Regions from separate parts of the Brevibacillus jepli genome, predicted to be linked through region 2. Evidence: riboswitches for the same ligand, from Rfam matches in the RefSeq annotation. Region 2 holds a riboswitch; each other region holds the start of a gene.
What was found. Region 2 has a riboswitch for cobalamin ahead of AB1L17_RS18785 (hypothetical protein). Riboswitches for the same ligand answer to the same signal wherever they lie in the genome.

Region 1: another riboswitch for cobalamin. It lies ahead of cobO (cob(I)yrinic acid a,c-diamide adenosyltransferase); the one in region 2 lies ahead of AB1L17_RS18785 (hypothetical protein).
Region 3: another riboswitch for cobalamin. It lies ahead of AB1L17_RS12205 (energy-coupling factor ABC transporter permease); the one in region 2 lies ahead of AB1L17_RS18785 (hypothetical protein).
Region 4: another riboswitch for cobalamin. It lies ahead of AB1L17_RS05850 (ABC transporter substrate-binding protein); the one in region 2 lies ahead of AB1L17_RS18785 (hypothetical protein).

The regions. Positions count from the first base shown of each region.
Region 1 is NZ_JBFEFW010000021.1:28,037-31,818, forward strand. Features, by position in the region: gene AB1L17_RS21215 (TerD family protein) at 1-1,308, shown strand, start outside; gene AB1L17_RS21220 (M15 family metallopeptidase) at 1,379-2,071, opposite strand; cobalamin riboswitch at 2,272-2,487, shown strand; gene cobO (cob(I)yrinic acid a,c-diamide adenosyltransferase) at 2,654-3,202, shown strand; gene cobD (threonine-phosphate decarboxylase CobD) at 3,199-3,782, shown strand, end outside.
Region 2 is NZ_JBFEFW010000017.1:29,690-33,471, forward strand. Features, by position in the region: gene AB1L17_RS18775 (CapA family protein) at 1-121, shown strand, start outside; gene AB1L17_RS18780 (homoserine dehydrogenase family protein) at 222-1,490, opposite strand; SAM riboswitch class I at 1,600-1,712, opposite strand; SAM riboswitch class I at 1,785-1,891, opposite strand; gene AB1L17_RS18785 (hypothetical protein) at 1,909-2,247, opposite strand; cobalamin riboswitch at 2,279-2,479, opposite strand; gene AB1L17_RS18790 (methylated-DNA--[protein]-cysteine S-methyltransferase) at 2,489-2,986, opposite strand; gene AB1L17_RS18795 (DinB family protein) at 3,015-3,530, opposite strand; gene AB1L17_RS18800 (spore germination protein) at 3,689-3,782, shown strand, end outside.
Region 3 is NZ_JBFEFW010000009.1:161,734-165,515, reverse strand. Features, by position in the region: gene AB1L17_RS12210 (quinone-dependent dihydroorotate dehydrogenase) at 1-1,048, shown strand, start outside; cobalamin riboswitch at 1,182-1,374, shown strand; gene AB1L17_RS12205 (energy-coupling factor ABC transporter permease) at 1,519-2,283, shown strand; gene AB1L17_RS12200 (cobalt ECF transporter S component CbiN) at 2,280-2,564, shown strand; gene cbiQ (cobalt ECF transporter T component CbiQ) at 2,561-3,358, shown strand; gene AB1L17_RS12190 (energy-coupling factor ABC transporter ATP-binding protein) at 3,355-3,782, shown strand, end outside.
Region 4 is NZ_JBFEFW010000004.1:70,958-74,739, forward strand. Features, by position in the region: gene AB1L17_RS05845 (FecCD family ABC transporter permease) at 1-927, opposite strand, end outside; gene AB1L17_RS05850 (ABC transporter substrate-binding protein) at 952-1,968, opposite strand; cobalamin riboswitch at 2,119-2,319, opposite strand; gene AB1L17_RS05855 (M24 family metallopeptidase) at 2,337-3,428, opposite strand; gene AB1L17_RS05860 (alpha/beta fold hydrolase) at 3,553-3,782, shown strand, end outside.

The DNA.
Region 1 (3,782 bases), on a different contig from region 2:
AAAAACAGATGGATTCGTCTCGGGGAAATCTTGCATCCGTTTGAATACAAGGATCGCTACCCGAAAACGGCAGAAGCATTTGATATTTTGCGCAACAATCATAAGTTCGAGACGTTCAATAGCCAAGTGGAGCAGGCATTGGCAGGAAGAGATGTGAAAGCGGCGATCAAGCTGCTCGAACAGCGTCCGGGGGAATTTGCCCGTCGCTTGGATCATTTGTTGCGGTTATCCGAGCAGGGAAGAACAGTGCTCGCAACCTTCGAAAGGGTAGCGTCGGGAGTATCGACCCCTGTCCTTTTGCAAGTGATGAATCACTTCGAGAAAAGGGATAGCTACGGGGCGTGGCGGACCTTTTTCCCTAAAGGGCAGGTGGCTAAAGTGCAGGCGATCGACAATCGATTGCCAAAACTGCAGGAGGAGATCAGATGGGAAGCGGCTGACATTTGCCGGACCTCCTTGTTGAATCGTTTTGCCCAATTGCCGTCGCTGGGTAACGTCTATATCGATCCGCGACTACAGGAGCATCTCGTTCCGTTTTCTATGCGATCCGCGAGCAAAGCATTGCGCACGATTGCTCGTGGCTCCAGGCTGTCGATTCCAGATGGAGGGACCATACGCTTTTTCCTGTGGTGGAGGGAAGGGGTAGTCAACGATGTCCCTACAGGCAGAGTCGATATTGATTTGTCTGCCGTGCTCTATAACGAGGATTGGAAATACATGGAGCATATTTCCTATACCAATCTGCGTTCGGACCAGTATCAAGCGTGTCATAGCGGGGACATTGTACAGGCCCCCAAGGGTGCGTGCGAATTTATCGACATCGACATTGATTCTGTCATCCGCTATGGCGGTCGATATGTCGTCATGAACCTGTACTCGTTTACGAGTCAGCCTTATTGCGACTTGCCGGAATGCTACGCGGGCTGGATGATTCGTTCGGCGCCACAGACAGGGGAAATTTTTGAGCCGCAGACCGTACAGGACAAGATTGACCTCGCCGCAAACACGCGGATATGTATCCCGGTCATTCTTGATCTTGTGGAGCGAAAAGTGATTTGGACCGATATCTCCCTGAATTCCGATCCGCGTTTTGCTAACAATGTGGAGTCCAATGCCGGTGGGGTGGAGCTGATGGGGAGGGCTCTCACCTCGTTGGTGAAGCCGACTCTACATGAGTTGTTCATGCTACATGCTCAGGCGAGAGGGACGCTGACTGAGGGAGCTGACGAGGCAGATACGGTATTTTCCTTGGAAGAGGGAATTACGCCGTTTGATACGGAGATGATCATGGCGGATTTTATGCAGTGATTGGATCGTAACAAATAAGTAAGACCGTCAGGCAGTAAATGCTGACGGTCTTTTTCATGGATGCTACTTCTTACATCGACATAACCCCGCCATAGATTGGTTCCTGCTGTGTGTTTTTTGCCCAGGTACGTGTGCCGTACTCGAAATGCCACCATTCTTTCGGATAGTTGACGAATCCAGCAGCAGTCATCAAATGATAGAGCAGTCGGCGATTGTCTCGTATCTCGATGTCTTTTGGCGCAGGCTGTGCGAGCTCTTCATAGTGGCGAGTGGAAGCCAATTCACTGAAATCATCGAAGTCTGTCCCCATCTCCAGCCAGCCATCAGGTCCTGCGATAGTCAGGTCGATTGCGCCACCAGATAGGTGAGGAGACGGTTTGGAGAGGTCTGTTGTCGGGAGAGCGACGAATTTGCTCAATTCTTCCGTGAGTGCGGGCCCTTCCTGCCAGCCTTGTAAAAACAAGGCTTCACGAAATCGTTCATACAACGATGCTTGTACCTCGAACGAGCGCCAACCGTCCAACACGACTAGCTTGTAGCCTTCAGGCAGTTGCGCGGCTGCCATGGCGAGCCTGTGTGCTGCGCCTTCTCGTAAAAAGGCTTCTGGCTGCGCCCCGGCATAGCCCTCATGGTAGTAGACGGGGTAAACGGAGATTTGGGCCGAAAGTGACGAGAGTGAAATCATCGGTTCACCGCATTCTTTGATCGGCAGTGGGCTTGGCAGGACCGTGTCTGGTATCTTTGGAATCGGAGGGAAGGACATAACTACTCACCGCCTTCGAACGTTTTGCAAATCATTTTGCACATCACATATGGTAACGAAAATCGAAAGGTAAGTAAACGCAAGGATACTTAATTTTCTGCAAATAGAGACCTGCGACGAATCGGCAGCTTTTGCTAGGAATACTGGGGAGCTTTTGCTATTATTAAAGCAAGTGCTTGTCAATGAAACGAATGACATTTACATATGAAAGAGAAACAGGTCCTTGTTTTTGCGAAGCCGATTCGCAGGAGCAAGGTTAAAAGGGAAGATTGGTGAAAAGCCAACGCGGTCCCGCCACTGTAAGAGAGTAGCTGTTCTTCAAGGCATCATGCCATCCACTGCCCATCCGGGAGCGGGAAGGAGAAGAAGAGTGATGATCCTCAAGCCAGGAGACCTGCCTGTTTTTATGTTTACACTGATTTCCTTCGGGTCAAAGGAAGAGGTGAGGATTGTTGCTTTTCAGCTATCCGCGCTTTGTTTTTCCTTATGTACTGGGGGAAACAGGGCGCTTTTTTTGTTGGCTTCGGAAAGTATTTGGAGGAAACATCGGAGTAAAATACGTCACTTTTTGAGGTGGTCAAGATGGATAAAAACGATAAAAAACGAGGCTTAACTCTCGTATACACGGGAGACGGCAAAGGGAAAACGACAGCTGCAGTCGGTTTGGCTGTACGGGCGACCGGCCGTGGGAAAAAGGTGCTGATGGTTCAGTTCATCAAGTCGCCAGATCGTACATACGGAGAAAAGATTGTTTTTGATAAATTGGGGATCGAAATTGTGCAAAAAGGCGTCGGCTTCACGTGGACGAAGACACCGGAGGAGCATCGTCAGGCACTGAAGGAAGCGTGGGCTTTTGCGAGCGAAAGGCTCTCTTCCGGCGAGTACGATGTCGTCATTCTCGATGAGCTGAATAACGCATTGGCCATTGACCGTTTTCCGATTGATGATGTGCTGCCATTGACCGATGTTTTGGAAGCGATTCAAAACAGGCCAAGCCATATCCATCTCGTGATTACGGGAAGGGCAGCGAAGCAGGAGATCTTGGATATAGCCGATCTGGTAACAGAAATGAAGCCGATCAAGCATTACTACGATGAAGGGATTCCGGCTGTGCTGGGGGTAGAGTTTTGAAAAGCACAGGGGTAATTGAAACGTATGGTCATGGTGGAGATGTGCTGACAGCAGCGCAGCGCTTTGGTGTAGATCCCGGTCAGTTTCTGGATTACAGTGCCAATATTAACCCGCTGGGGATGCCAGCAAGCGTCCGTGAGATGCTGCTGGCTTCGCTGGCTGCTGTAGCGCATTACCCAGACCCTGGACATCGTGTGTTTCGCCGTGCATTGGCGAATCGGCTGCAGATGTCGGAAGAATGGTTGTTGCCTGCCAATGGAGCAGCTGAGGCGATGGCATTAGCGATTCTCGGGCTTCAGCCACAAACAGTTGGCGTAGTCTATCCTTGCTTTTCGGAATACGCGCAACTTTCCGAGCAGTTTGGTGCCCGTGTCATTGGCTGCTTCGGGAAGGAAGAGCAAGGCTACAAGCCTGATCCTGTAGAGCTACATGCTCTTTTTGCACAGGCTGACCTCGTATTTGTCGGGTCACCGAACAATCCAACGGGAATCCTGTACCAGCCGGATGAGCTGCTCCAAATGGCGGAATGGACGAAAGAGACCAATACGTGGCTCATCGTGGATGAGGCTTTCCTCGATTT
Region 2 (3,782 bases):
AGAATTGGGACAAGCCGTACCTATGAATGAAAGCAATGGAGCCGCCCTGCTAAAACGCATCGAGTCCATTTCAGAGGGCGTCGAGATCCAAAGCGATGGGCGAGTACAAGTCTCTTCTTGACTCCTCGCTTCTACATCAACATCAAGACAATCAATCAGCAGACAGGCAGCAAGGGGCGGTATTTCTCACGTGAGAAAACGCCGATGCTGCCTGTTTGCTTTTATTCAGCCGACTCCAATAACGGGAAGCAGCGAACCGATAAGCCGAAATCACTTTTCAGCAAGGACTCGTGCTCATCACTGATACCTGTCACGATCAAGCCTGCACGCAATACTCCACCTAGGTCAAATTGGACTTTTAGCTTGTGCACGCTTACTCCTGCCTGCCGAAGGAAATGCAAGACGCGATCTGGTGTAGCGGATTGACATGAACCTTCGAGATAACATAGGAAGCGTTCTGTAGATTCCGCTGTTTCCCCGGCTGTGTCAGCGGTTTTTTCCTTCCATGTCGGGTGCGGCGTAAATGGCTGGGTCAACAAATAGGCCAAATCCTCAACAACAGCACTCGCTGTAGGGAGCTCCCCCGCTCCTCTTCCTGTAAACAACAAGTCTCCCACGATATTGCCGGATAGCTGGACGGCATTAAACGCATCGTGGATTTGCGCCAAAGGATGGCTTTGAGGAAGCATGGTTGGCTGAACAGACAAGCGTATGCCATTATCCGCTTGATAAGCCTGCGCAATCAGCTTGATTCGGTAGCCGAGCTCGCTCGCAATCCGGATATGCCCCGCTGATAAATCCGAAATCCCTTTGCGAACGACATCAGCTAATGGCAGCGATTCTCCGTAGACAAGCTGTGCCAAGATATACAGTTTGTACATGGCGTCAAAGCCTTCTACGTCCGAGCGAGGGTCCGCTTCCGCATAACCCAGCTCCTGCGCTTGCTTTAGCACCTCCTGGTAAGAGAGCTGCTCTGCCTCCATTTTCGTCAAAATGAAGTTCGTTGTACCATTGAGAATACCGCGAACGCCGTAAATATCATTCGTACGGAGGAACTGCCGTAACACACTAAGGATCGGGATGCCCCCAGCGACACTCGCTTCATAGGCGAGATGCACCTGATGCTGATTCGCCAGATCGACTAGCTCCGTTCCTCTTTTCGCGAGGAGCTCTTTGTTTGCTGTTACCACGTGGCAACCCTTTTCTATCAAAGCGCGGACGTAATCATAAGTAGGTTCTACACCACCCATGACTTCCACCACGATATCCACATCGCTTTTCAATACATCCTCGAAATCCGTTGTCAGTAAAGAGGGATCGACATAAATCGCCCGCTCTTTTTCCGAGTCACGCACCAATGCTTTGACGATCTCGATTCGTTTTCCCAGACGAGAAGCCAGCTTCTCCTGTTGTGAACGGATCGTTTTGATTACGCCCCCCCCCACTGTTCCCAATCCCAACAATCCCACACGTACTACTTCTGCACTCATCCTGACCACCTCATACCCCGAAATTTTTTAAGAGTTTGCTTTGGTATCACAGAAAAAAGAAAAGCCATCTTCGATAAGAAGAAGGCTTGTTAGCAGCTAGTGCTCCCTCTCCTTATCTCCCAGGACGTATATGTCCTGCAGGAATTGGCACCTTGTCACAAAAATATGCATGACGGTTGCCGGGCTTCATCGGGCCAGTCCCTCCACCTCTCTGGATAAAGAAAATATGAAATTGGCAAATAAAAAAACCTTCTTCGCTAAGAAGAAGGTTCATCTACTGATGGAATAACCCGCTTCTTATCTTTCGAGACGAAACGTCCCGCAGGAATTGGCACCTTGTCGCAATACGCAACGGTTGCCGGGCTTCATCGGGCCAGACCCTCCACCTCTCTGGATAAGAACCATTTATGCTGTTGAGCTATATTCTAAGAAATTCCAAGGCGAGCGTCAACAAAATTCTTTCTTTTCTGATTGTAAGCTGATTAGGCAAGACTTTCAGTGAATCACGAACAGGCTTTCTACCTCTTCCATGCTGCAGCACGCGCAACGAAATAAACTCTCCTCGCTTTCCTCTGGCAGCTCTTTTTCCTCCATATATCCACACCATTGGCAAATGAAAAGTTGGATCATCACACACCCTCCTATTCTGGTATCTTGCCCAAAATAAAAAAGCATTTTCCTCGCGACCGGTACGATCGTTAGAAAATGCCAGAAAAGGAGGGACATACTTGTCCACTCGTTGATTTTCGCAAGCCATTTCTAACACCTCCCTATCTCCCGTAGGTCTATCAGTGTTGTCGAAACAGGCAGGTCTCCTGACTTTGGGATCATCGTCTTGCGTCGCCTTCCCCGTCTATTTCATAGACCAGTGGCTTGTTGACGCTGACTCCCCTCTTACAGTGGCGGGACCGTGTCGGAATTGCACCGAGCTTCCCTATTATCCTTGTGGCATCTCTATACCTTAAGGAACCTGTTTCCAACCTATGTAATTGGCTCATTCATTTCTGCTTCGGTGACCATTGATGTGATCGCTCGTGGTTCTGTAGCCATTCCTTTCTCCACAATCCACCCGAATATCCGGTTAAGCTCCCGTTTGCCCCAATGAGTCTGTGGCAAGGCACGATGATGTTCAAACGATTTTTGCCATTGGCATTACCAACAGCCCTAACCGCATTTTCCTTGCCAATTAACGCGGCTAGCTGTGTGTACGTTATCTTTTGTGCATAAGGAATCGTGGTCAATGTGTTCCATACTGTTTTTTGGAAACCTGTCCCGTCCATCCACATGGGAACCGTAAAATCTTGTCTTGTGCCGGCAAAATATTCTTCTAGCTGTTGCCTGCAAACGCGGAGGGGCTGCGGGCATTTTTCTTCTTGTTCGTGCGGGATGGATTCCTCCCGATCTGTGAATAGGATAGAGCACACCCCTTCTTCGGTTCCACTGATTTCGATAATGCCGATTGGCGAGACATAATCGATTGTCTGGATCGTTCGCATGCAAGACCTCCGTGGATCGTGGGTCGATCTATCCTAAATATCTTTCTTTCAAAATCTTGCAGTGGTGTGCTTCATGTCCTGCAATCACATACGCCAATGTCCTGGCAGATAGCTGGTTACCGTTGGCAAGTCCCGTACGCAACCACGCTTCTGGCGAGATTCCGCGCACCTGCGCTACAGTAGAGCTACGCACTGCTTTGTACTCCTCTATCAAATCAGAGAGCTCTCGCTGCTGATATAAAGCGCCTTCTACAAAAGCATTTTCATCAAACCCAATCAGGGGTGTCTTGTCTCCTCGGGCGATTCGGAGCAAGCGATAACTCATGATTCTTTCTGAGTCCACGAGATGGCCCAACACTTCTTTTACCGTCCATTTTCCAGGGGCATACCGATATTCAATCTGCTCTTGCGCAAGAGAAGAAAATAAGGCGACTACACTCTCTCCTTGTTGTGTGAGGATCGTTTGCAGCTCGCCCTCTGGAACTAGTCCAACATAATAGTCAAAATAATGAGCGTACTCATCTCTTTCCGGTCGTCTAAGCATATCTTCACCCTCCCTTTGTAAACAAATTATACCATTACTCTACACAAGCCAGACATACATGTTGAACAGTTGTTTACCCCGTGTTGATACTAAGAATAAATCCTGGTAGTTTGTGTAAGGCTATCCACATAAATGAAAGATGAGCAAGGGTGCGTACGATGAAAAAAATCGCCTCTGTTAAGAAATGGAGAAAGAAATCAGCGAATCCGAAAGAGAAGGAGACACAGGATTCAATTGAACCGCTTGAGGATC
Region 3 (3,782 bases), on a different contig from region 2:
AGAGATTCATGAAAAGACAATTGGTGCCTTAAGGCTGGTAGAGGATTCTGCCCCAGGCAAAAGTATATTGAAGATGATGTACCAAGTGAAAGACGAGCGTCTGGAGAACAAGCTGTGGGGGCTGACTTTTCCCAATCCAGTTGGACTTGCAGCTGGTTTTGATAAAAATGCTGAGGTTTATCATGCGTTAGGTGCGTTAGGTTTCGGGTTTGTGGAAATCGGGACGTTGACGCCGCAGGGGCAGCCTGGCAATCCGAAGCCGCGTTTATTCCGCTTGCCGGAATATCAGGCAATCATTAACCGGATGGGCTTCAACAATCACGGTGCGTATCTGGCTTCCCAGCACCTGGTCGATTACGCCTATTCAGACGTTCCGATCGGGATTAATATCGGGAAAAACAAAGTAACTCCGAATGAGGAGGCGGCCAGCGACTATAGCAAATGTATGGACATGCTCTATGCATACGGACATTACTTTGTGATTAACATCAGTTCTCCCAATACCCCGAATCTGCGTGACTTGCAGGAAACGGAGAGCTTGCGTCATTTGGTTCGTGCGGTAAGGGAAAAAGCTTCTGAAATGGAATCACGCAGCATCAAGAAGAAGCCGATTTTGTTGAAAGTAGCACCAGACATGTCGGATGAGCACATGCGTGATGTCGTCCACGCCGCGGTAGAAGAAGGCATCTCGGGAATTATTGCCACCAATACGACGCTGTCACGCGAGGCGGTTGAAAGGCATCGTTATGCCGAGGAAGCGGGCGGCTTGAGCGGAAGACCGCTTACGGAGCGTTCTACTGCTTGGGTGAAGGAAATTTATCAAGAAGTAGGGGATAAGGTACCAATCGTCGGCGTCGGGGGCATATTTACCGGTGAAGACGCCTACGCGAAAATACGCGCAGGGGCCAGCCTCGTTCAGGTTTATACGGGGATGATTTATCAGGGACCAGGTATCGCCAAGCAAATCAACAAAAAACTGCTCAAGCTCATGAAGCGTGATGGTTTTAATCATATTAGTGAAGTGATTGGCGTAGACGCAAAAGAATAGATAGAACAAGTACGCATAAGCCGATGGCTCCGTTCGTAGCGGATCATCGGCTTATGCGTTTTTGCTTATATTCTTCCGCTTTATGTAGTGATCCGGTATAATGATGTGGGGCAAACATGAATTGTCTGCCAATTTCATATTGTCGGCGTTAGGTGCCTTTATGTGACGCATAAAGGGTAACAGGGAATCGGGTGAAAGTCCCGAGCGGTCCCGCCACTGTAACCAGGGAGCTCTCTTTGAAAGAAAACCACTCATTTTCGTATGGGGAAGGACAAAGAGCGCATGGATCTGGAAGCCAGGAGACCTACCTAGTAGCCACACCCACAAAAACCTTCGCGGAAAGGAGCGGTGAATACGAGGCAATGAGGCTGTGCAATCAGTCTATTGTTTTGTGCGCGTATCTCGTCCATTGATGGATGGGATTTTTTTGTTTGTACGAAAGAATGAGAAGCAGTGAAGGAGGAATGAACATGAATCGATCACGTATCGTATCTACTTGTCTGTTGATCACGGGCTTTGTCCTTTATTTTCTTTTGAATGAACCAGAGACAGGACATGCGATGCACATCATGGAAGGGTATTTGCCATTATCCTGGGCATTATTTTGGTGGGCTGTCTTCTTGCCGTTTTTTATTCTCGGGCTTCGCTCGATTAACAAAATCGTCAAAGAGCATCCAGAGATGAAGCTCCTGATAGGAGTGGCAGGAGCTTTTGCGTTTGTTTTATCTGCACTAAAAATTCCATCCGTTACAGGCAGCAGCTCTCACCCGACTGGAACGGGTCTTGGCGCCATTATGTTTGGGCCTTTCGCGATGTCTGTGCTAGGGAGCATGGTGCTCTTGTTTCAAGCCTTGCTTTTAGCGCATGGAGGTTTGACTACGCTAGGAGCAAATGCTGTATCCATGGCAGTAGTAGGACCACTGGTGGCATACGGAATCTACCGGATGATCATGAAAGCCAAGGGAAGCCAACGTCTGGCTGTTTTTGCGGCGGCGGCCTTGGCTGACCTTGCTACTTATGTAGTGACATCGATTCAACTGGCACTGGCATTCCCGGCTGAATCTGGCGGAGTGCTGGCCTCGTTTGCCAAATTCGCAGGAATCTTTGCATTCACACAAGTACCGCTTGCAATCAGTGAGGGTCTATTGACCGTCCTCGTCTGGAACTGGTTGTTATCCTATAACGCAAAAGAGCTGACACAGCTCCGTTTGCTCAAACGGGAGGAATCGCTGTGAAAAAAGGATGGAACTGGCTATTGCTCTTGGGGGTAGTCGTACTGGCTATTGTCCCGCTTTTATTGGTACAGGATTCGGAATTTGGCGGCGCAGATGGCGTGGCAGAAGAAGCGATCAAGGAAATCGCTCCGAACTACGAACCGTGGTTTCAACCGCTGATAGAACCACCAGGTGGAGAAACGGAGAGCTTGTTGTTTGCTGTACAGGCGGCATTGGGAGCCGGAGTAATCGGCTATGCTGTGGGTTTGTACAAAGGTCGGTTGGATAAGCGGAAAAAATGAACTGGCAGCAGCTTGATTCTCTTTCCTATCAAAATCGGCTGAAGCTTTTGCCGCCAGTCCACAAGCTATTGCTGGCGAGTGCATTGTTACTGCTCGTCTTGGTAGGGCATGTATGGATGCAGATGGCCGTCGTTGTCTGGATGACGGTATGGGTAGTGGTGTACGCTCGTATTCCTGTCCGTATCTATTGTTTATTTATGATGTTGTCCCTCTCGTTTTTTGTTGTGGGACTCCCTGCGTTATTGGTGGAAGGGGCGAGAGCAGGAGAAGTGCAGGTCCAGTACGTCGCATCGTGGGAGCTGGGTTCGTATGTGCTCTATGTGCCACTCTCATCGTTTGGTAAGGTATGGATACTACTTTGGCGTACCATGGCGAGCTTGACTTGTTTTGCTTTCATTTTGTTTACCGTGCCGTTTGCGGAGATCCTGCAGGTGCTTCGCCGACTGCGTATCCCTGTCATTGTGACCGATCTTTTGATGATCATGTATCGATTTATCTTTGTATTGTTGACGATTTCACACCAGCTCTGGATTGCGCAGCGTTCTCGTGGAGGCCATCGTGGTTTTTTGGCGACACTTCGAGATGCAGGGGTTCTTGTTGCTCAATTGTTCATCAGAGCGATGCGCAAATACGAAGCCTTGTACAAAGGAATGGCGGCTAGAGGATTCGGAGAAAGCATGCAGGTGCTCTCTTTTCATACGCATACGCGTTCGCGTCGCTATGAATGGGAGTCGATAGCAGGCTGCATCGTACTGATCCTGCTAGAGTGGTGGACAGGAGGCTGGCGGTTATGACAGCGCGGTTGTTGGAGTTCATCGATTTGCATTACACGTATCCGGGAGGGCGGAGGCCCGTCCTGTGTGGGCTGTCCTTATGGATTCCAGAGGGGAAAAAATGCGTCCTTCTGGGTCGAAACGGCTGTGGGAAATCCACCTTGTTCTTGCATGGCAACGGGATTATCCAGCCACAGCAGGGACAGGTGCTGTGGAAGGGGAAACCGCTTGTCTACAAACGAGCCGCACTGCAAGAGATGACGCAAAAGGTAGGCTTGGTCTTTCAAGATCCCGAGCATCAGCTGATCGCAAGCACGGTCGCGGAGGATATATCCTACGGATTATGCAATCAGAAGCTGCCTGCGGACGTAATCCGGGCAAAAGTAGAAAAGGTGCTGGATGCATTCGGGTTGAGAGAGCTGGCAGATGCTCCGATTCATCACTT
Region 4 (3,782 bases), on a different contig from region 2:
TACCCAAATCAAAAATATCGCGCCAAACAAAGCACTGACAGGCAAAACACGACGATGATCTGATCCGACCATGACACGGACGATATGGGGCATCATCAATCCGACAAAACCGATTGATCCCGCAATCGAAACGATCACGCCCGTGAGCAGTGCCGTGATAACCAGGAGAAGCTTGCGGAATTGCACTGTATTTACCCCCAACGTTCCAGCTGATTCCTCGCCCATCAGCATCGCATTGAGTGAGCGATATTGGGCCATTAATACGACGAGACAGACAACAACAATTAACGTTGGAATCGTCAGGTACTCCCACTTACCGCCTGCCAGACTGCCGCTTAACCAAAACAGGACTGTCCCAATTCCGTGTTCATCCGGCGCTGAAAAAACAAGGAGGCTGGTGATGGCCGACAAGATCGCGGAAATGGCAATACCTGCCATGAGCAGGCGTACCGTCGAATTTTGTCCACCAATACGGGATAGCGTGAAAATGAGAATAATTGACACAAGCGAGCCTGTAAAAGCGCCAAAGGAAAGCGCGTACTGCCCGTACATACTGAATGCACCGAATATAATTACCAAGGTAGCTCCGACTGAAGCCCCTGATGATACGCCTAACACGTAAGGGTCTGCCAGGGAGTTGCGAACCAACGACTGGATCGCCACTCCCACAACAGATAGACCTGCACCGACGATCGCCCCCAAGAGGACACGTGGAAAGCGAATATCCCAGATGATGGTCTGCTCCCCTTTGGACCAATCCACCTCAATCCATTCGGCGAACATCGGGATTTTCGATAAGGCGATTTTCCATACGGTAGTAGGCTTAATCTCTACCGAGCCCAACGTAACAGCGAATGTAATCGAGAGAAAGAGTCCGATCAGTAGAGTGATGATGATGTAAGGTAACTTAATCTGCTGCAGTGCCATTCCCTCCCTTATAAGGGGCCAACTTTATTTGAATTTATCCGGGTAGAGTCCTTCCGCCAAAATTTTTAGCGCAATCGGTGCTCGAACGCCTTCAGAAGCCGCAGACAATGGCAATACGATCAGTCGTTGATTTTTAATCGCCGGGATATCTGCCAACTCTTTTTTCGTCAAAAGGAAATTGCGTTTTTGCTCGGCAGTTCTGTCACCAAAGTCAACAATAATGATGACGTCCGGATTGCGGTTCACTACTTCTTCCCAGCTGACATCTGCCCAACCCTTTTGAATATCGTCAAAAATATTCTTGCCACCCGCTATCTCGATTAAGGATGTCATGTAGTTGTTCGCTGCGGTGGATGGTTGATCTTCCCCATTGTCGTACACGAATACATGGAGTGGCTTGTCCACCTTACCAATTTTGCTAATCGTTTGATCCATCTCACTCTTCATTTTGTTAATCAATTCATTGGCTTTGTCTTCCACACGGAAAATGCGTCCGATGTTCGTAATATCCGCAAACACATCGTCGATTGTTGGACCAGGCATGCTAGACGATGTTTGCAGGTACGATTTGATGCCGACCTTTTCCAAGTCCTGCATGGAGCCTACACCCTTTTCTCCGAATCCACTTTTCCAGCCTGCATAAACAAAGTCAGGGTTCGCAGCCATCAGCACCTCTTTTGTCGGATACTTGTCTGACAAAACTGGGACCTTGTCATAGTCTGCTTTTAACTCCGGGAGAATTTGATCGTCCAAGTAAGCGGTTCCGACCATTTTATCAGCAAGGCCTAATGCCAGCATGATTTCGGTTACGTGTTGGTTCAATGTCACTGCACGCTCTGGTGCTTTTGGATAGGTCATCTCGATACCATTATTGACGAGCGTTACAGGCTTGCTCTCTACTGCTGGTGCACCTGCTTGTTCTGTTTTGGCAGGAGCTGTTGGTTGTGTGGACGTAGATGAACCACATGCCGAAACGAGAAGCATCGCGGCCGTCATAACTCCAAAACCTAGCCCTTTGAATAATTTATGTGCCATCATCATTCGTAATCCCCTCTTCTTTCATTATGTAAATAAAAAAGCACCCCCCATTTTCAATCGGGAGGTGCTTGCCAAACGTAGATATACCTATAGCCAGGCAAAAAGGCGCCTTTTCATAGACTGCTTCCACATCTGGCCCATCCTCGTGGGTCGATTGTATATGATCTCATGGCAGGTCTCCTGGCTTACGGATCAACACTCCCAGCTTCCTTCCCATTTTTTGTCTCGCAAAAAACAGTGGCTATTCGCTAGGCGCTCCTCGTTTACAGTGGCGGGACCGCGCCGGTTTCTCACCGGACTTCCCTATTAAGCTGATGGCATCTACCATCCAGCACCATTCGATACTTATTCAATTTTTTTCGACTCGTCCATTAGTTGATAGAAGTCAGTTTTTTCGGGAACTGCGTGAGCACTTCAACGCCCGTTTCCGTAACCAAAACATCGTCTTCAATCCGTACTCCGCCTACACCTGGCAAATAGATGCCTGGCTCGATTGTAAAGACCATCCCTGGCCGGAGTACTTCCTGGTTTTGACTATGAACAGACGGGTACTCATGAACATCCATGCCAAGACCATGACCAAGACGATGCATGAAGTATTCTCCGTAGCCTTTTGCAGTGATGACATCACGAGCAGTCTTATCCAAATGGGCAAAGGTCACGCCTGGACGAATCTCCGCAATTGCCGCTTCGTTGGCTGCCAATACCGTCTCGTAAATTTCTTGAAGCTGGTCACTGATTTCTCCTACGGCAAAGGTACGGGTAATATCTGATACATAGCCGTTCGCAGCTACCCCGATATCAAACAACAGCAGGTCGCCTTCTTGTACTTGGCGCGTTCCTGGTTTTCCGTGTGGCAACGCGGACTTTTCCCCTGCCAATACCATAGACGTAAAGGATGGACCTTCTGCACCCAGTCGTTTCATCTGGAATTCCAGCTCAGCCACGATTTCTGTCTCGGTCATGCCTGTTTTGACTTTTTTCAGTGTCTCCTGCAAGGAATCCTCGACCAATTGAACAGCGTGCTTCAAGCGATCTACTTCATCGGCGGATTTGATCAAACGCATTTCACGCAGTGGCTCTTCCACGTCCACATAGCTCGATGCCAATACAACCTGTCCAAGCGCTTCATAGCGCTCGACAGTCATGTGGCTTTTCTCGATGCCGAGCTTTGTCAGGTTCGCTGGCAACACTTGCTTGAGGATTTCATACGGGTTTTGGATATCCGTATGTGTATGGATATCTTGAACGAACGAAGCCTCTGCTGCTGCCTCACGATCAAGAGCAGGAACAATTAAGGAAGGCTTTCCCTCAGCAGGAATAACGAGACCCATAAAACGCTCATGCGGGTCCGTAAAAAATCCGGTCAAATAGTAGACATGCTTGGGAGAGGTAATCAACACCGCGTTCAGCTCTTGTTCTGTCAAAAACGTGTGGAGCTTCGAAATGCGCTCTTGAAACAACTTCTTCACCCTGCTTTCACCAATTATTCTATTGCGAGAATACCACTTCCCCAGCAAAAAAAGAAGAGCTCATTTGAAAAATCCACCTCGTAACGGACAACATAAGGTTGGGGTGAAAAAGAAAATGGAACAAGTACTCGTTCATCAGGATGGCAAACAGTTTGCTTTTCACATGTCAGGAAAAGGAACGCCTTTAGTATGTATCCACGCGCCATGTATCGGTTCTATTAATTTTGTCTATCAGCAATCCCTCACGGACACTTATCAGCTGATTGTCCCTGATTTGCCAGGACATGGCGACACTTCACCGATGGAGAAGCCGTTTTCGATCGGGGAACTGGCTGAACAGCTCCA